Regions from separate parts of the Rhizobium cerradonense genome, predicted to be linked through region 1. Evidence: riboswitches for the same ligand, from Rfam matches in the RefSeq annotation. Region 1 holds a riboswitch; the other holds the start of a gene.
The links. Region 1 has a riboswitch for cobalamin ahead of PH547_RS03195 (DUF1636 family protein). Riboswitches for the same ligand answer to the same signal wherever they lie in the genome.

Region 1 (9,994 bases):
GGCGAGGAGAGCGACCAGGAGAGGGATTAGAATGGGAAGGCCAATACGCATGCGAAAATCCAGGAAGCGATCCGATCCGCTCAGTGATCGACTGGACGGATCGGCATTGTCGTTCGTTACATCGCTTCCGGGTGGAAAGCCTTCGCCAGCGTTGCGATCGCCTCGATATTGCGCGGTCCCGGCGTGGCCTCGACATAGGGAAGTACGACGAAACGGTCGTTCTTCACCGCGTCGATGGTCTTGAAAGCCGGATTGTTCTTCAGAAATGCGATCTTCTGGGCCGCCGTGACTTCGCCGTAGTCAACGATGACGATGACCTCGGGGTTTTTCTCGATCACAGGCTCCCAGGAGACCTCCGTCCAGCTCTTTTCGACATTGTCCATGACGTTGGTGCCGCCGGCCGCTTCGATCATTGCCGTCGGGATGCCATAGCGGCCCGAGGTGAAGGGCTTTTCCTCACCGGAATCATAGACGAAAACACGGGTCGGCTTCTCGGCACGGCTGATCTTCGCCTGGATACCGCCAAGCTGCTTGCGATAATCCGCCACTAGGGCCTCCGCCCTATCCTCGACACGGAAAATCCTGCCGAGATTGAGCAGGTCGACGAACATGTCGTCCATGGTCGGCTTGTTCTTCTGCATGACGAAGATGCAGGATTCGGTGAGCTCATAGACCTTGATGCCGAAGGGCGCCAAAGTCTCCGGCGTCACTTCGCCGCCCACTTTCATGCCGTAGTTCCAGCCGGCGAAATAAAAGTCGGCATTGGCTCCGAGCAACACTTCCTTGGTTGGATATTTCGGCGACAGCTCCGGCATTTCCTTGATGCCGTCCCGCAGCTTCTCATCCAGCGTCTTCCAGCCGGAAACCCCGGTGTAGCCGACCATGCGATCCCTTAGCTTCAGCGCCAGCATCATTTCCGTGAGGTTGACATCGTTGGAAACGGCGCGCTCCGGCGCCTTGTCGAAAGTGACATCGCGATTGCAGCTACGCACGGTGACGGGCTCGGCCAAAGCACCGCCGGCAAAGAACGTGCCGAGCAGCAAGGCGGTAGCGGACAAGGACATGCGGAAAGACATGGATGGCTCCAAATTATCGAAGAGAAAACGTAAAACGATGGGATGTGTCGCCCACGACCTGACGGCTCGCTTCGACACGGAATGCGGATGAGATGCGCTCGGCGGTCAGAACCTCGATTGCCAAGCCATGGCCGCTCAGACGGCCGAAATCGAGCACTGCGACATGCGTGGCGAAATCGGCGGCGAGATTGATGTCGTGCAAGGTCGTGATGATCGTCCGACCAAGGCCTTTCAGCAGCTCCAGTATTTCGAGCTGATGACGGATATCGAGATGGTTGGTTGGCTCGTCGAGGATAATCAGCTCCGGCTCTTGCGCCAGCGCGCGGGCAATCAATACCCGCTGCTTTTCGCCGCCCGAAAGCGACGCGAATTGCCGGAGCGCCAGATCCTTGAGCTCCAGGCGGACAAGTGCTGCCGCGGTCGCCGCATGATCCTCCTCGCTCCAACGCGCCATGCCCTTGCGATGGGGAATGCGGCCCATCATCACCACATCGCGGACGCTAAAGGGAAAATCGCCCGGCGTCTCCTGCAGGACGACGGCGATACGCTGCGCCGCCTCGCGCGGGCCGATCGACCAGAGATCGATGCCGTCGAGACGCACGCAACCCCGTTGCGGCCGGATACCACGATAGAGGCAGCGCAGCAGGGTCGATTTACCCGCCCCGTTCGGGCCGATGATTGCCAGCCGATCGCCGGCTTTGACGGATAGGCTGATGTCTCGGATGATCGGCTTGCCCTTGTGCGGGCCCCAGGTGACGCCGTCAGCTTCCAGTCGCAAGCATTTTTCCAGCATGACCCCGCTCCTACTGCAAGAGCGTTGCTTGGCGTTCGGCCGAAACGATCGCAGCCGGAATGCGCGCCAATGTCTTGCCGCCCAGCATTTTCGGGCGTTCGCCTTCCCGTGTCAGGCCATCGGGCCGATCGCGGTAAAGCTCGGCGAAGGAGACGAGTGCCCCGATATCCGCCTCGCCCGCGATGTCGCCGAAGAGGTAGGTCGCCTTTGCCGTTGCCTGGAAGGCGACGGTGCATGGCCGATCGCAGCCGGCCATGCAAACGCTGCCCTCCAGACTGAAATCGTCGGAAAGTGCCGCGCCAGCCTGGGTAATGGCGGCCTGTAGATGCTTCAGCAGATCAAGACCGGGACGGCATGGCGCACCGACGTGACGGCAATTCGTGCATACGGTGATCCGATGCGTCTGCTCTCTCGCTTTGTCCATGAAAAGCCTCCCGGAGATCTCGCCGGAGGCAAAGTCAAGATAGGGCCTGCGGACGCGAATGCTCCGTCGCCCAACCACTGAATTTCCATCGGAACACCCCGTCCGTTGCGGTTGACGTCATCGATGGCAGGTCTCCTGGCTCGCGGGTCACAGCCCGTTCGCACCTTCCCGGCATGAAGCCAGTGGCATGTCGCGAACGCGCTCTCCGCTTACAGTTGCGGGGGCAGCCACGGTTTTGGCCCCTGATGGGTAATCCGCACCGTGTTCCCTTTTCAGCCGCCCTCCGGATGATTCCGGCGGCAGCACCATCGGTATGGTTCATCTCACAGAAAATCAAAGCGAGCAATGGTAGTGTCATTGAGGTCTGCACTTGTCCCCGAATTCCGGTTCGCGTGAATGGTAAGCGCATTTGTTATGTTATTACGTTACTAATTTCAATCAAAAAATAAGGCATGGCGATGAGGCCGAAGCTCGTATTCATAAGGGCTGTTGAACATGGCAAATGACCTCGCCTCCGAGCTTAGGCGAGCGACAAAAATCCCAATCACACCGCCTTGCACTGCGGATAGAACCGGGCCGCCACGCCTTCGGCGGCCGCATAGGCCTGCGTGACGATCTCGGGCACGAGATCGATGTCCGGCAGGCTGCCGAGCCCCAGCGGGCCGATGGCGAAAAGTCCCTCGATTATGCGGCCATCTGTGGAAAGCGCGCCCGTTGCTTCGACAGCAAGGCCAAGACCGAGTTCATCCGGTGTGGCGAGGCCCGCGTTGATCAGGCTCCGCATCAATGGCGTCTCAAGATGAGGCTCCCGACAGCGGCAATCGATCACCTCGTCGGCATAGATCTGCTCCGCGCCCTGCTGACCGGCCGGCTTCAGCATCAACCCGGTCGGCGTGCGCCGTAGAAATTGCCCGCGTCGCGACAGCGTGTTGCCCTCCGCCAACTCCTGCTTCAGCCGGACATACAGAGCCTCCGGCAGACGGTTTCTATGGCTGTCGTAAAGGGCGCGCAGATGGCGGTTGAATTGCTGCTTCTGTCCGGCCGGCAGCGAGCGCCAGAGGGAGCGCGCATGTTTGCGCAGGCCGTTCATGACGGATTGCCAGCTTTGCCCGCTCGCCTCCGCATTCTCGCAAGCCCGCCGGATAAAACGCACAATCTCGCTGAGACTGCCGGGCATTGCTTCTGCAGGAAAGACCGGATCGGCATTACTGCGGGTGTGGCTCTGCGGCAGAAAGCCGTGTCTCGAAACGATGGTGATCTGCCCATCATAGCCGTTGTCGCGCATCTGCAGCAGCCGGTCCACGACGCGCAGACCGCTACCGAGCAAGACCGTATGCGGGCGCGACACTAGGCGGCGGGCGCGGACCGTCGTCGGCGTCGCCACCGGTTCGCCGCTCTGCGGCTCGTGATCGGCAATGCCGTAACCAGTCGCCAGGACCACGGTGTCGAACGGGGGATAGACGGCGCCGCCGCTCTCCACCAAAAAGCGGTCGCCATGGCTGCGGCGAAGGCCGATCACCGTCTCGCCGCTGACCTGCACCGCAATATCCCGCCGCGAGGACAATGCCTCGGAAAAGCGCTGGTACACATAGTCGCTGAAAATGCTTTTGGGGACGAATATCTGCAAAAAGCCCGGTATGGCCGCCGGCACGGCACTGCGGAACGCGGCATTGCTACAGAGCCAATCGTTGAAATCATCGGGATCGCCAGCGGAAACCGAGAGATCGCGCACACGGCTGTTCAGGATTTCGCTGCTATGGCCGGAAGCCAATGCCTGACCGCCGCTGACGCTGGAATTGGGGTCGAAGAGCTGCAGATGAAAGGGCGTCCGCACCGTGTTCATCAAGGCGATCGCCGTCATCATGCCGGAAAAGCCGCGGCCGATGACAGCGATGCGCGGCATCGCATAGGCCTGCGCCGAGGCATTTGCCCTGGCAGAAAAAAGTCCCTGAACCGTCATATCAACTCCTGGGGCAAGAGGTGGTCGATCATGCTTTTCTAAGGGCACGCTGATACTTTGCCTGTGACCCGCACACAGCTCGCGGCCATCAAACGCTTGGCCGCTAGAGCGCCGCGCGTCGTAAACGCATTGGACGCTCTGGTTCTTGAACAGGGGCATCCCTCTACCTGACGGGATGCTCTGGGCGGGCTCCCATTCAAGCTAGGAAGCCCGTTGCCTTCGTCAACCTGCACACACATCGAGCCATTGACGGCTCGACAAATGTCATTGTCGCTATTGTCTACTTATTTAGTCGTATATGAAAGCGCGAAAATGCGCCGGTAGCAAGCGCTTTCTTGCGACCGCATTTTTCATGGAAGACGACGCTTATGGCATGGCCCCGCACAGGACGTCGTGCAACGGTGGTCTTGCCCGCCTGAATTGCCGATCCTCGACCCCCTTCGTGAACGCGGAAAAGAGTTGGAAGCCCTGCTCCCATCGGCCAAAACCGCTGGCGATATTGATGTGGCCGGCATGGCCGAGATCATGAAGCTCACTATCCCATCGCGCGGCATGATGCCGAAGCTCGACGAAATCCATGTACGGATCATCGCGGCTGCCAACGACAAAGCTCGGAAATGGCAGAGCTTTAGTCGGCATTGTGCCGAAATCGATGGCGCCGGGATGCAGCCTCTCCGTCCGGTCGAGATCACAGGGAGCCACAAGAAAAGCGCCTTTCACATGCCGGGCGGCGGGGCGATCTGCGAGATTTGCGGCAAGCAGGCATCCGAGACTATGCGTGACGAGCCAGGCTTCTTCCACCCGCCCCAACTCTCTCTCCAGCGCCGCCAACCAGTGTTCCAGCACCGGCCTCGACCATGAAGCCTGACGGACGATGGCCGCAGAGGTCTTATCGCGCGCCCAGTGGCGCTGCCAATGCCCCTCGGCGGAGCCGTTTAAACCCGGAAGGATCAGTGTCGCGACCACGGCGCTCTCCTGGATGCGAGCGATGGCTGCATTGAGCCGCCCGCTTACAATTTCTCCATTCGGTGCCTATTATGGCGGATAGCGAAATCTGGATAAGCAAAGAAAATCTATTGTATAGTAGATCTATAGAAATTACGATCATAGCGCTTTCGCACAGCTAAGTCACTGATATGCCATCGTTGATGGGGTTATGAATGGGAACTGTTTCACAGTTGCACGAGCGCACCAGACCGCTCGCACACCGCATTCAAAGCGACGAGGAAGCGCTGGAAATCGCGCGATCGCTGGCCATCCAATTTGCACAGCAGGCAAGCGACCGCGACATCAACCGGGTGTTGCCCTACGAGGAGCTGGAGGCCCTGTCGCAATCCGGCCTGCTCGGTATCACCACGCCGTCCGAATATGACGGCATCGATATTTCCAACTCCGTTCTTGCCGAAATCATCGCCATCCTGGCCGAAGCCGATCCTTCGATCGCCCAGATTCCGCAGAGCCATTTCTACATTCTGGAAGCGCTTCGCGTCGATGGCAGCGAGGAACAGAAGAATTTCTTCTTTACCAGGGCGCTGGCCGGTGACCGCTTCGGCAATGCATTTTCCGAACTCGGCACCGGAACGGCCGGTCAATACAACACGCGATTGACATCGGACGGGTTGGGCTATCGCGTCAACGGCCGCAAATTCTATTCCACCGGCGTACTTTTCGCCGACTGGATCGGTATTTTTGCGCTGAACGCAGACGACGAACTCACCCTGGCACTTGTCCCGCGTGGCGCTGAAGGCATCCAGATCATGGATGATTGGGACGGTTTCGGTCAGCGCACATCCGGCAGCGGCACCACCATTCTGCATAATGTCTACGTTAACGCCGACGCTGTCGTCGCGCATCACAAGGGCTTCGAGCGGGCGACGACCATCGGTTCGGTCGGCCAAATTATCCATGCCGGCATCGATCTCGGCATTGCCCGCGCCGCTTTCACCAAGACCGTGGAGTTTGTGAAAACGCACGCCCGCCCCTGGATGGACAGCGGCGTCGAGCGAGCGGCCGATGATCCGCTGACCATCGCCAGGATCGGCCAGATCGCCATTCGCATCGAGGCAGCCGCAGCCATGCTAGAACGCGCCGGCAGGAAGATCGATGTTGCTCAGATCAATCCAACGGAAGATGATGTGATCGAGGCCACACTTGCTGTGGCTGCCGCGAAAACCCTGACGACGGAAATAGCCATCGAAGCCTCGAATACACTGTTTGAGCTCGCTGGCACCTCTTCGACCCGCATCGGCCTCAATCTCGACCGTCATTGGCGCAACGCCCGCACCCACACGCTGCACGACCCGGTTCGCTGGAAATATCACATCGTCGGCAACTATCATCTCAACGGCGTAACACCGCCGAAGAACTGGACGCTCTGACGAATTTTGTATCGGAAGGTGGAGAGAGACCGTGACTGCAAATCGCCGTGCCAGTTTGGAAGAGATACGGGCCTTTCACGCGAAAATGATGGCTGCCGCCAGCAATTCCCATGATGAAAGGCTTGAGCGGATTTTCGAGCTTGTACCGCGCGAAGCGTTCCTGGGTCCTGGGCCTTGGCAGATAAAGGTCAATCGGCGCTACATTGAAACGCCCGGCGCCGATCCCTCCATTCTTTATCAGAATGCGCTCGTCGCTTTGGACAGAACCAAAGGCATCAATAATGGGGAGCCGTTCCTGCATGCGGCCTGGATCGGGGTTGCCGCCCCGAAGTCCGGCGACACCGTAATCCATATTGGCGCGGGGACGGGGTACTATACGGCGCTCCTGTCGATGCTGGTGCTGCCAAATGGCCATGTTCATGCGTTCGAAATCGAAAAGGACTTGGCCAACCGTGCACGCGCAAATCTGGAGCCATTCGAGGGAATTTCCCTCGTCCACGGCGATGCGACCACTCTGGCGCTGCCGAATGCCGATCTCATCTACGTAAATGCCGGCGTAGTCGCCCCACCGGCATCATGGCTTAAAGCATTGCGGCCCGGAGGCCGGATCATCTTTCCGTGGCAAGCCAACAAGAAGGCAGGGCTTGCTGTCCTGATCACCCGCACGGAAACTGGCTACGCAGCACGGCCTTTGATGCCATCGTGGTTCATTCCCTGCGTCGGCGCCTCGGATGTGGACCAATGCAGCAAGTCTCCGAGCCGTGACGACGCTTGGTCGATCCGGAAGGTTTGGCTGACCGAGGATCGCGCGCCCGATGAATCCGCCGCCGCGATCTACAGGGATCTTTGGTTCTCAAAAGCCACTGACGGCGAACACTAAGCTTGTTCGGGAACTCAATGGGTCAGCCGATATTCGAAGCGCGATAATCTTCCTGCTCTTCGATTTCGATTCCAGGCCCGCCGCCGGCGACGAACTGTTCGAGCGTCATATTGTCGAGAATCGCCGCGATCGCGTCGCGGACTTCCGTCATGGAACGGCGCACATGACAGCGCTCCGGATCGGCGCAATCGTCGCAGGCTTCATAGGCCGTGCGGCTGGCGCAGCGGATCGGCGCGAGCGGACCGTCGAGCGTGCGGATGACATGGCCGATGCGGATATCGGAGGCAGGGCGCGATAGCGAATAGCCGCCGCCTGGCCCCTTCTTCGAGCGCAGCACGCCGGCATTGCGCAGTTCCAACAGGATGGTGTCTAGGAATTTCTTCGGGATATTATTGCGGGACGCGATGTCGTTGATAAACGCAGTTTCGCCCGGCCCGAGGCGTGCCAGGTCCACCAGCGCCTTCAACCCGTATTTTCCTTTTTTCGTGAGCATCGCTATCCACTTACTGCAAAGTCGATTGTTGTAAGCCCGGCACGATTCGATCGAGACTCAACCGGCTTGTCCTGTTCGTCATTGACCTCGGAATTAACGCTGCCGCCCCGTGCGAACAAGATAATAACTCACAAATTGTATAGTTTATATGAGTAAATTTGGGCAAATGTATCGCTCAAGCAACGTTTTTGCACTTTTTTCTACCTTTACGCGGCGCTGCTATCGACTTTTGGCTTGTTATGCTTGCGCTGGGTGTGGTCGGGGGCATTTTGGGCAATCGCCGACGCCACCTGTTCGGCGACGAAAACGGCATGCTCGACCACTTCGGGCAGGCCCATAAGTTCGCCGAAAGTGCCCCGCGCCAAAGGTCCGGAAATGAGCAGCGACGGTGCCGTCTTACCATCAGCGCCGAGCGCCAGCGATGCCGTATTGCAGGCAAGGCCGAGCCCTGTGGCATCGATGGCGAGATAGCCCGCATCCGCAAGGGCGCCGATCCAGCCTTGCGAGCCCAGAATGCCGCGATGGCCCGGCCCGGTCGTCACGACGACCGCATCGAATTGACGATCGAGGCTCTTGCCCGAGCAGCTGAGCCGAAGCGTACAGTCGATCACCTCGCCCTTCGCCTCTACGGACGCGACGGAGGCCGCGAGTACATCCAGCCTGCCGGTACTGATCGCCTCCTCGCTGACGGCCTCCACCTGCGGCGCAACGCGGAAGCGATGCACATCCCAAAAGGGCCGCAAATGCCGCACCACACGACGACGCTCGTTGAGCGGCATTGCCTGCCATAAATCCCCTCCCTGCGCGCGCACCTGATCGATCACCGCATGCCAAGTCCATCCCTCGCCTTCTGCCTTACGAATAGCGGCGCGCACGCGCCTCAGAAGATCAAGCGCTGTCCGTGACGGCTGACTGACGAAATCGCCGAACAACTCCTGCTTCACCGGCGCATGACCGCGCGATCGCAGCCCACGTCGGGAAATTGCGGTGATCGGTCCTTTATGACCACGCAGCTCCAGCGAGGCGATGACGTCGGCGGAGGTCAGGCCGTTACCGACCACCAGCACCCGATCGCCGGGGCGGATGGCATCGAGCGCATCCGGCCGCGTCGGGTCCGCAACGAAACGCGGATGACCGGCAAGCGCATTTTGCAATGACTGCGGCGGCAACGGCGACGGATGGCTGGTGGCGATGACGAGAATATCCGCCTCCAAGCGCCGCCCTGCCTCGCCCGTGATCACCCACCGGTCATCCAGCCGCCGGACATCCGCAACCCTTTCCGCGACATGGGTGATGGCACCGCCATCGATAAAAGGCTGCACCATGGCATTGATATAACGACCAAAAAGCCCGCGCCGCGGAAACAGGCTGCCATTCGCCGCGACCGCCGTCTGGTCGCCCTCCAGCGCATTATTGTCTTGAAGCCAGCGCTGGAAATGTTCGAGATCGTCCGGAAACAGGCTCATCTTCGCTGCCGGCACATTGATGCGATGTGCGGGGTCGCGGGTATCATAGGCAAGCCCCGCCCCGAGCCGGGCGCGCGGTTCGAAAATGAAGAGCTGACCGGGCTGCAGCGCTTGCGATTGCAGCAAGTGAAAGGCAACCGCCGCCCCCGAAATGCCGCCGCCGATGATTGCGATGACGGGCCGATCACGCGATTGATCGTCAGAACAAGTGGTCATCGCCAAATCCTTCCAGATCGATCGATTGCGCCGAACACTTCGCCGGCGGCAACCGAAAATGCCTACGGCATAGGAATATACTCTATAAATTTTATTGACAATAGAATGCCGATGGCAGCGCGATGGTTCCAACCGGCTGCTGACCATCCGTGACCGCCGACACATCCATGCAAACAAGGGCTTCTTTGTGCCCCGCACAACAGCGTTATCGCACCGCAGGATGTGAAAACCTTGGCATACACGGAACAAAGGCACATACTACCGATTGTTCTGATACATGTTCTTTGGGAGGAGAAACATCATGGAAC
Region 2 (9,994 bases), on a different contig from region 1:
CGGCCACCCTGCGAGACGATACCCATGATGCCAGCCTTGCGGATCAGACCTCCATCGGCATCTTTATCGAGCACCGCATGCAGCAGGCCCTTCTGGAAATCGTCGATTTGCTTGCACGGGTTGCGAAGCCCAGTCACTTCCACGATCGCTTCCTCGCCGATATGCAGGCGCGCCCCTTGAGGCAGGGAAAGTAGGTCGATCCCTCGGGTCGCTATATTCTCGCCCATGTCGCCCGGAGCAACAGAGAATCCCTTTTCTGTGAGTTCGTCGAACAGCTCCTCGTGGATAATATGCACTTGACGCAGATTGGGTTGCGTCGGATCGACCGCGACGCGCGAGCGATGCTTTACCGTCACCCCCATATGCGCGTCGCCTTCCACGCCGAGCCCCGTCAGCAGTTGAATGTGATCCTTGTTCTGCTTGCTGAAACTATGCACGCCGCTGCTGCTGACTGACGTCACATATACGCGTTTGTCGCCCATGCCGAACCCTTCCATAGCGTGTTGCTACCCGTTTAAGGCAGCCAACCGGCTCTCAGATCTTGAGGACTTTTCCCGGATTCATGATCCCTGCCGGGTCGAACGCCGTCTTAATCCGGCGCATCAGATCCATCTCGATTTCAGGGCGGATCGAAGCCAGTTCGTCGCGCTTCAATTGCCCGATGCCGTGTTCGGCGGAGATCGAGCCGCCATGTTGCAGCACCAGCCCGTGCACGATCTTGTTCATTTCGCGCCAGCGGCCGATGAACTCCGCCTTGTCCGCTCCCACGGGCTGCGAGATGTTGTAGTGGATATTGCCGTCGCCCATATGGCCGAAAGCGCAGATGCGGGCGCCGGGCATGGCGGCCATCACTGCCTTCTCCGCCTCGTGCATGAATTTCGGGATCTGCGCGACCGGCACGGAGACGTCGTGTTTGATCGAGCCGCCCTCCGGCTTCTGCGCGTCCGACATGCTCTCGCGCATGTGCCACAGCGCCTTTCGCTGCGCCTCGGAATTGGCGATGGTCGCATCCTGAATCAGGCCGGCCTCGTAACCTTGCTCCAGCAGCGTCGTCATCATCCTCTCGGCGGTCTCGGCCGAATCCGATGTGGAGATATCGATCAGCACATACCAGGGATGCACTGTTTCCAGCGGATCGCGCACGCCCGGAATATGGCGAGCGGTGAACTCGACGCCGATGCGCGGCATCAGCTCGAAGCCGGTCAGCGCCGGGCCGCAGAGGCTGGCCGCATTCTTGAACAGTGTCAGTGCGTCTTCGGTCGATTGGATACCGGCAAAAGCCACCTGATGGCCAAGCGGTTGCGGGAAAAGCTTCAGCACCGCGCCGGTGATAACGCCGAGCGTTCCCTCGGCGCCGATGAAGAGGTCGCGCAGGTCGTAACCGGTATTGTCCTTCTTCAGCCGCCGAAGACCGTTCCAGATTTCGCCGGTCGGCAGCACCACTTCAAGGCCGAGGCAGAGCTGGCGCATATTGCCGTAGGCAAGAACGGCCGTGCCGCCGGCATTGGTGGAGAGATTGCCGGCGATGCGGCAGGAGCCCTCGGAGCCGAGCGACAGCGGAAACATGCGGCCATGCTCTTCCGCCGCTTTCTGCACATCAGCCAGGATGCAACCACCATCGACGATCATGGTATTGCCGACCGGATCGATGTCGCGGATGCGGTTCATGCGCTCCAATGAGAGGATGATGTCAGAGCCGCCCTCGCGTGGTGTCTGGCCACCGACAAGGCCGGTATTACCGGTCTGCGGCACGATGGCCGTGCCGGTCTCGCTGGCGAGCTTCAGGATTGCCGAAACCTCTTCTACCGAGCCCGGCTTCAGGAGCAGGGGCGATGCGCCGCGATAGAGCCCGCGATTTTCGATAAGATGCGGTGCGATCTCCGCAGGGTCCTGCACGGCATGCTTTTCGCCGACGATCGCGGCAAAGCGATCCAGAAGGGCGGAGGAGGGGGCGGAGCTGCTCATGGCGTGTCCTTTGCCGATGTGTCTTTGACCGGATTTACTCTCTGGGCGCGGCCGCGCGGCGCAGGCGGTCGTTGATGGCTTCGCCGAGGCCTTCGTCGGGAATGCTGGAAAAGGCGATCATTGCCGCGCCGCTGCCATCGGCGCGTTTCATGAAATCGAACAGATTGGCGGCGGCTTCCGCAAGATCGCCGGATGGGCTGAGATCGAGCACCATGGCCGCGTTCTCCGCACCGGCAATGTCCGGTCGCCCAAAACGGATCAACGCCTCGCCCGGTAAAACAGCAGTCGCATCGAGCCGCACCGCAGCACCTGGCGCATAGTGCGAGGCAAGCATGCCTGGCGCTTCAATGGCCGGCGAGGCGCCGTTCTTGCGCTTGAGCGGCTGACCTGCGATCCGCTCGATCTCCTCAGCCGCGAGGCCCCCCGGCCTCAGCAGGCGCATCTCCCCGTCCTCAACCTTGACGATCGTCGATTCAACGCCGACAACCGAAGCGCCGGCATCGAGGATGAGTGTAATCCGTTCGCCGAGATCGTCATGAACATGATCGGCGCTGGTGGCGCTGATCTTGCCGGACGTATTGGCGCTGGGGGCGGCGAGCGGCCGGCCGAAGGCGCGGATCAGCTCGCCAGCAAAACCCTGCGGCACACGGATGCCGATCGTATCAAGCCCCGCGGTCGCCAGCGGATGGATATCGCTTTCCGGCCGCAGCGGCAGCACAAGGGTCAACGGACCGGGCCAGAAGGCTTCGGCCAGCTTCCGCGAGATCGGGTCGAAGATCGCATGGCGTTCCGCCATGGCGAGATCGCTCATGTGGCAGATCAGCGGATTGAAGCGGGGCCGCCCCTTGGTCTCATAGATGCGGGTGATAGCAGCGGGATTGGTGGCATCGGCGGCAAGCCCATAGACCGTCTCGGTCGGCAACCCGATCGGCAGCCCCTCGGCAAGCGTTTCCGACGCCGCAGCTATAGCCGTTTCGGGATCCTGGAGAATGTCTATGTGTCGCGCCATGGCCTGACCGTTGTAGTTCAGGCCGTTCTTATGCTTTTCAAGTTTGGGGATCAATGATCAAAGCTGGCGAATGATGTCGCGGAGCTGTTCGTTGCGCGCGCCAAGCAGCAACACGTTGCGGATGGCGATCTGCGGATCGTGTGTGTGGAAGAGTACGCCGTTGCCTCGGACCTCGCGGTTGATCGTCAGTTTCTTTTCCGGCGATTCCTGATCCGGCAAGACGGCGACGGCAAAATACATCCGCGAATATTTCAGGCTGATATTTTCGAAGAAATTGTCGTTCTGCCCGATGCGGGCAAAGAAGTTGGCGATGTAGAAGGCCCAGCTCACCTCTTCATACTGCGCAAATTGCGTTCGCGCCGCAGTGACATGGCAATAACCGAGATGCGGCGTGTCCTTCAGCGTGTGATGGAAGATCAGCTTCGGAAAACGAATCGATTGGTGAAAGCTGTTCAGCCGATCGTGGGTCTTTTCGCCAGCATTCCGCAGCTTATTCGCCGTGCGCTCGGCCACTTCCTCATAGCTGAGATAGCGCCGCTCTTCGGCCAGCCAATGCGCCCTGTCGCGGGTGATGCGGCCGGTGCGCAGGAATTCGCTATGGGAGGCCGCCGGCAATTCCGGTTCCGGTTCGGCGGGCTTCTTGGCGTCGAAATATCTGAGCTTGGCCATGGCGGCACTCTCGGTATGGGTATGGATAGCAGTTAATAGATCGCCTAGCTTGAGCCGGGCTTAAGCGCGCCACGCTGGGATGTTTGGAAGGATCAGAGCCATGCCGGGTATCACCGAACTCAAACTGCTGATTGCGAGCATGAAGCCAAATCTCATTGAAGGCGAATTCGTCTTTTGCTGCGTGCCGCCTTCAATGCTGACAGACTATATCCATTTGAAGCCGATCGGAATGTTCCACGAAAAAGAGGGAATGACGCTGATCCTTCCGATCGAGGCCGCCCGGCAGGCGGGGCTTCCGGCTGAACCCGCCATGCGAATGATTAGCCTAGACGTCCATTCCTCGCTGGAGGCCGTGGGCTTGACGGCGGCCTTTGCTATGGCACTCGGAAGCGAGGGCATCAGCGCCAATGTCGTTGCGGCCTATTATCATGACCATATCTTCGTGCCGATCGCCGATGCCGAGCGTGCCATGGCGGCATTGAAGGCGCTCTCCGCCGGACAAGATCGTCCCTAAAATTCATCGCCCATCGCTCTGTCGCAATCAAGATAAAGCGTCATGGAGCGCAGAATGGTTCACACGGACGATCGTCTTGCCGGGACCGAGCTAATAGTTTGAATTGGTTCGTATTATCGCGACAAAATTCGCGTCATTTCCAAGCTTCATCTCACCTGTCGCCAATTTCGAAGCCGATGTCGCATTGCAGCAGAGCGACGCGTGAGGCGGGAGCTATGATGACCTCAATCTCAAGGTGCCGTCTATTAGGGAGGCGGAGAATTGGGAAGCCGGTCAAAATCCGGCGCTGCCCCCGCAACGGTGGTGGAGTGAGGCATGGCAGATAAAGCCACTGGGTCGAGAACAACCTGGGAAGGCGCCATGGGGTCCTCTTGAGGACCGCTCCAGAGCCCGGAAACCAGCCTTGGGGACGACAGATTTCACTGACCGCGGCGGGCAGTCGGGGGGTAATGCGTTGGGCTGTTTAAGGCCGGCCGGTGCATGTCCTCTGCCTACTGCCTGGTATTGCACGAGGATAGGCACATGGATATCGGCACCGACGTTTTGCGACAATTGAAGAACCGCCGCCAGGGTTTCAGCCTGGAGCAGGCCTTCTACACCGACCCCGATTATTTCAAGCTCGACATGGAGATGATCTACTATCGCGACTGGCTGTTCATCGGCCATGATTGCGAAGTGCCGCGGGCCGGCAATTATTTCACGGTCCAGGTCGGCGATTATCCCGTCGTTATCGTCCGCGGCCGGGATCAGGTCATCCGCGCCTTCCACAATAGTTGTCGCCACCGCGGCTCGCGTGTCTGCGCATCCGAGCGCGGTTCTTCGGCCAAGCTTGTCTGCCCTTACCATCAGTGGACCTACGAACTCGACGGTTCGCTGCTCTTCGCCCGGCAGATGGCGGAGGATTTCGACAAGAGCCAGTTCTCCCTGAAGCCGGTTCACTGCGAGAGCGTCGGCGGCTACATCTTCATCTGTCTGGCGAAAAACGCCCCGGATTTCTCCCCGGTCCGCGCCGCGATCGAGCCTTACATGGCGCCGCATCGCATCGGCGAGACGAAGGTCGCCTTCCAGAGCACCATTATCGAAAAGGGCAATTGGAAGCTGGTATGGGAGAACAATCGCGAGTGCTATCACTGCGCCGCCAATCATCCGGAGCTCTGCCGTACCTACCCGGAAGCGCCGACCATCACGGGTGTACAAGGTGCGATGAACGATCCCCTCATCACTGAGCACTGGCAGCGCTGCGAAGCCGCCGGCTTGCCGAGCCAATTCAAGATCGCACCCGATGGTCAGTTCCGCGCCGCCCGCATGCCGCTGATCGAAGGGGCTGAAAGCTACACCATGTCCGGCAGGCGCGCCGTCAAGCGGCCGCTATCGCCTGACGTCACCATCAACAATATCGGTGCGATGATCCTGTTCCATTACCCGACAACGTGGAACCATCTTCTCGGCGACCACGCCATTTCCTTCCGCGTGCTGCCGATCAGCGCCGAGGAAACCGCGGTCACCACCAAATGGCTGGTGCATAAGGATGCGGTAGAGGGCGTCGACTATGACCTCGAGGAACTGACCCATGTCTGGACGGAAACCAACGATCAGGACCGTCGCATCGTCGAGGAAAATGCCTTCGGTATACGCTCGCCGGCCTATGAGCCCGGCCCCTATTCGGAACTCCACGAGGGCGGCGTCATGCAGTTCGTCGAGTGGTACTCGAATTTCATGATCAACCGGCTGCAGGGCGATCAGGCCAAGCTGTCGGCGGTTGCCTGAGTATGAACATGACCATCTCTCTCCGTCATCAGCACCTGGATCAGATGCAGCCATGGAGCGACAGGCAGCATCTGCTCGAATGCCTGTCGGCAACGCCGGAAGCGCCCGATGTGATGACCTTCACATTCCGCTCCGACAAGGATAATTGGTTCCGCTATCTGCCGGGCCAGTTCGTAACCCTGGAACTGCCGACGGCGCCCGAGCCGGTCATGCGCACCTACACGCTTTCCTCGACACCGTCGCGGCCCTTTTCCGTGGCCGTCACGGTGAAGGCGCAGAAGGACAGCATCGGCACGCGCTGGATGTTCGAGAACCTGAAGCCCGGTATGCGCATCAAGGCTTTCGGCCCGCTCGGCGATTTCAGCCACATCCGTCATCCCGGCGAAAAATATCTCTTCGTTTCGGCCGGCTCCGGCATCACGCCGATGATGGCGATGACGCGCTACATGGCCGACACAGGGCCCTTGTCGGACATCACCTTCGTCAATTGCTCGCGCAGCCCCGCCGACATCATCTTCCGCTCGGAGCTGGAATATCTCGCCCGCTTCATGCCGAACCTCGATCTCGGCTTCATCGTCGAAGGCTGCGGCCGCACCGATCTCTGGTCGGGGCTGAAGGGCCGCATCGACAAGGCAAAGATCGGACTGCTCGCGCCAGATTTCATGGAACGCACCATCTTCTGCTGCGGCCCTGAAGTCTTCATGGATGCCGTCCGCTCCATGCTGGAAGCCCACGGCTTCGACATGGCGCGCTACCATCAGGAAAGCTTCCAGCCGGCGCAGGCGGCAACGCCGCTGGCCGAAGTCAGCGATGACGCGTCGATGGACGCGGCGACCTCGATCCGCTTCACCATGGCCGGCAGGGATGTCGCCTGCGCCCCAGGCCAGACGATCCTGCAGGCCGCGCGCGGCGCCGGCGTACGCATCGGTGCTGCCTGCGAATCCGGTCTCTGCGGCACCTGCAGGGTGATGAAACTGTCGGGCGAGGTCGAGATGAACCATAATGGCGGCATCCTCGACGACGAAATCGACGAAGGCTACATTCTGGCCTGCTGTTCGCGGCCTAAAACGGATGTGCAGATAGAAGCCTAAGCCTTTTGAATCGAGACTACTTATCCGCTATCGGGCGGCTCCCGCCCGATAGCGGATGCGCTAGAAATCCTGATAATTCAACTCGTTGATCTCGACCGTCTTCGGCTGCGTTGCGGCGGTGACGATTGGGTCGACCATCAGCGAGACGAGCGTCTGCAACGGCGCGGTACAGCTTGGTCCCTTGGCAATGATCATGGGTGCAGGTTCCGGCTTTGCGGGCAGCAGATCGCCCTGCGGCCAGATCTTGGCGAGCTGCACCTTCGTCATCGCCACGACATTGACATCGATATCGGTAAGCGTCCCCGGCACGCGGTAAGGACAGGCCTTCTCCGAGCAATTGTCGGATGAGGAGAATTGCCAGAGCGCATAATTGTCCCAATTGCCGAGCGGGAAGGTGCCTTTTACATCCGGCTTGTAGCGCGCATACCACAGCGGCAGCCGCGACAGGATCGGATAGTCCTCGCGATGATCGGCAATATACCGGGCGGTGTTGTGATTGGTATAGAGAATGGGATAGCGGCCGGTTCTCACCTTGATGTGACCGACGAAGATCTGCGCGTCATCGAGCGACATGAACTGGGTCGCGTCCAAGCCGTCGATATCGAGCACCATCAATTCGTCCGGTTTCGGATCGGCATAATCCAGAAAGTGATTGGCCTGGTCGACCGGGTTGCCGGGCCGTCCAAGGTGGTAGGCGCCCCAGAGCAGGCCATTCATTTTGGCCAGTATGCGGCGCGTCTGATACAGCTCGCGGCTGACGGCATATTTGCGCCACATCGTCTTGCAGTGCGCAAAGGTGTCGCCGGCATGATCGCCCGTGCAGCTAAAGCTCTCTGGCAGGCCGTCGGAAGCCTTGGAGATGAAAGCGGCTATGCGCTTGTCTTGCAGAAGCTGATCCCAATCGATGGTATTCAACTCATAGGCATCGACGATAAGGGCGTTCTGGGGGTCGTTCCAGGGTGGGTTCTCAGCGGCCGCAAGCCGGGAAGCCGGTCCGAGCAGCGCCAGAACCATCAGGAAACTGCAAATCAGAGGGTGAGTCTGCCGGTATCCCTTCATGAAACAATGGTAAGGATCGGTGGTTAATCCCTGGTTAAGGATGGGATCGCTAAAAATTTACCGTTGGGTCCGCATAACCCCTTAAATTTGTACCGATTTAAGGGAAACACTATGCGCCGCTACGTCCCGCCGCGTCATATTGGACGCGCGGCGCAGCAGGTATTCGAACCCTGTTTGGGGAACCTTCCCCAATTAGGAACGTTCATTGCCTTAAGCACAATGTAAGCCAGGGAATGGAGATATAAATGCTTGGTTTCCGTGCAAGAATTGCGACTATCGTTGTTTCGGCCGCTGTGGCTCTGACGAGCTTCACCCCGTCCTTCGCAATGCAGATGCCTGCCGCGCCCGTTGCGGCAGCAGATAAGGCTGCCCCTGCCGACGTTCAGCAGGTTCAGTGGCGCCGCTATGGCGGTTATCACGGCGGGTACTATCCGTATTATCGCCGTGGTTGGTATGGCGGCTACCGCGGTTATCCGGGCTATCGTTATGGCTATCGCTATTATGATGGCTATTGGTACCCGCTGGCGGCCTTCGGCGCCGGAGCCATCATTGGCGGCGCGATTGCCAGCCAGCCGCGTTATGTTGCCCCGGCCGGAGGCATCAACCCGCGCCACGTCGAATGGTGCGAGGCGCGCTATCGCTCCTATCGGGCTTATGACAATACGTTCCAACCCAATCGCGGTCCCCGGCAGCAGTGCTACTCGCCCTTCTATTGAGCGAGAGATTTGGACCTATCAGCCCCCGCCGCCCGGTCACTCGCCGGGCGGTTTTTTATGGATGAACGTCCTGCCGTCAGAGAATGTTGACCCGCTTCAGCAGCCACCAGGCGAGTACCATCGAAGCGATGATGAGGGCCACGGCATATTCCGTGCCGGCACCGCCGCCTGAAAACGGCAGATTTGACGTGTTCATGCCGAAAAAGCCGGTGACCAGCGTCGGCGGCAGCAGGAAGGCCGTCATGATCGACAGAATATAGAGGTGGCGGTTGATCTCGGAGGAAAGCTTCGAGTCGATTTCTTCATGCAGCAGCCTTGCGCGCTCCTGCAGCGCGTAGACATCGTGATCGACCGCCTCCAGCCGGCCCGTCAATCGGCCGGCGACATCCTCGAACCCGAGCGGCATCTCTTCGTCGTCAGATGCTGCAGCGCGCCGCATCAGTGTCAAGACGGTGCGCAGATGCCGGTGCAGGCGCACAATCGTCCGGCGCACGGGCGCCAATCGCCGGCGTTCGTCTCGCGGCGCGTTCTCGTAGACGAAATCCTCGATGAGATTGAGCTCCTCGGTCATCTCGATGACCAGCGAGATGAGGGTGCGCTGGAACTCGACGACCAGCAGCTCGAATATATCGAGCGGCCGGGTGAATTTGGCTGCGTTTTTTTCGATCAGCATGCGCGCCCGCTCAACACTGCGTAGCGGCTGCAGCCGGGTGGTGATGAGCATGCGGTCGGTGAGCACGAAATGCAGCCAGCCGATGTCGCGCGTATCCTGATCGAATTCGCGCTGGAAATCGACCAGCGTGCCGAACAGCATCTGCTCGTCGACGGTGATGGTCGCATGCGTCTCATGCGTCGTCAGCGCCACACGGGCAGGTTCGTTCAGACCTGGCGCATCCTCCAGAAAAGCAGGTACGCGGGCATCGACAAGGCTCAGATGCAGCCACAGGAAACCATCGTCCGCAAACAGCGTGGCGCGATCGGTATCATCGGACAGCCGCTCCGGCTTATTCGCGCCGGGACGCAGGCGATAGGCCCAGATGAGGCCAGGTATCGTGGTGGCTGATGTGATCGTGTTCATGGCCGAGTTGTTCGCATCGTCAAGGGAGTTGCCATACTCATTGTTCATGACGATTGTTTATGCAAGTCCCGGCTATGGCGCGACAATCGCGCAGGAAGGCGGATATGCCGCAGGTGGGGCAAGGCC

Region 2: it holds a riboswitch for cobalamin, as region 1 does, so the genes downstream of both, PH547_RS07660 (aromatic ring-hydroxylating oxygenase subunit alpha) here and PH547_RS03195 (DUF1636 family protein) in region 1, are expected to answer to the same signal.

What each region holds. Positions count from the first base shown of each region.
Region 1 is NZ_JAQJCK010000001.1:653,630-663,623, forward strand. It holds gene PH547_RS03180 (FecCD family ABC transporter permease) at 1-51, opposite strand, end outside; gene PH547_RS03185 (ABC transporter substrate-binding protein) at 117-1,076, opposite strand; gene PH547_RS03190 (ABC transporter ATP-binding protein) at 1,090-1,869, opposite strand; gene PH547_RS03195 (DUF1636 family protein) at 1,880-2,293, opposite strand; cobalamin riboswitch at 2,402-2,618, opposite strand; gene PH547_RS03200 (FAD/NAD(P)-binding protein) at 2,838-4,253, opposite strand; gene PH547_RS03205 (RBBP9/YdeN family alpha/beta hydrolase) at 4,620-5,219, opposite strand; gene PH547_RS03210 (SfnB family sulfur acquisition oxidoreductase) at 5,414-6,631, shown strand; gene PH547_RS03215 (protein-L-isoaspartate O-methyltransferase family protein) at 6,663-7,511, shown strand; gene PH547_RS03220 (RrF2 family transcriptional regulator) at 7,534-8,004, opposite strand; gene PH547_RS03225 (FAD/NAD(P)-binding protein) at 8,211-9,686, opposite strand.
Region 2 is NZ_JAQJCK010000003.1:22,776-32,769, forward strand. It holds gene PH547_RS07635 (MOSC domain-containing protein) at 1-482, opposite strand, end outside; gene PH547_RS07640 (FAD-binding oxidoreductase) at 535-1,965, opposite strand; gene PH547_RS07645 (L-threonylcarbamoyladenylate synthase) at 2,000-2,974, opposite strand; gene PH547_RS07650 (DUF6656 family protein) at 3,032-3,643, opposite strand; gene PH547_RS07655 (ACT domain-containing protein) at 3,744-4,157, shown strand; cobalamin riboswitch at 4,374-4,577, shown strand; gene PH547_RS07660 (aromatic ring-hydroxylating oxygenase subunit alpha) at 4,680-5,924, shown strand; gene PH547_RS07665 (FAD-binding oxidoreductase) at 5,927-7,015, shown strand; gene PH547_RS07670 (glycoside hydrolase family 25 protein) at 7,076-8,029, opposite strand; gene PH547_RS07675 (BA14K family protein) at 8,320-8,790, shown strand; gene PH547_RS07680 (transporter) at 8,867-9,868, opposite strand.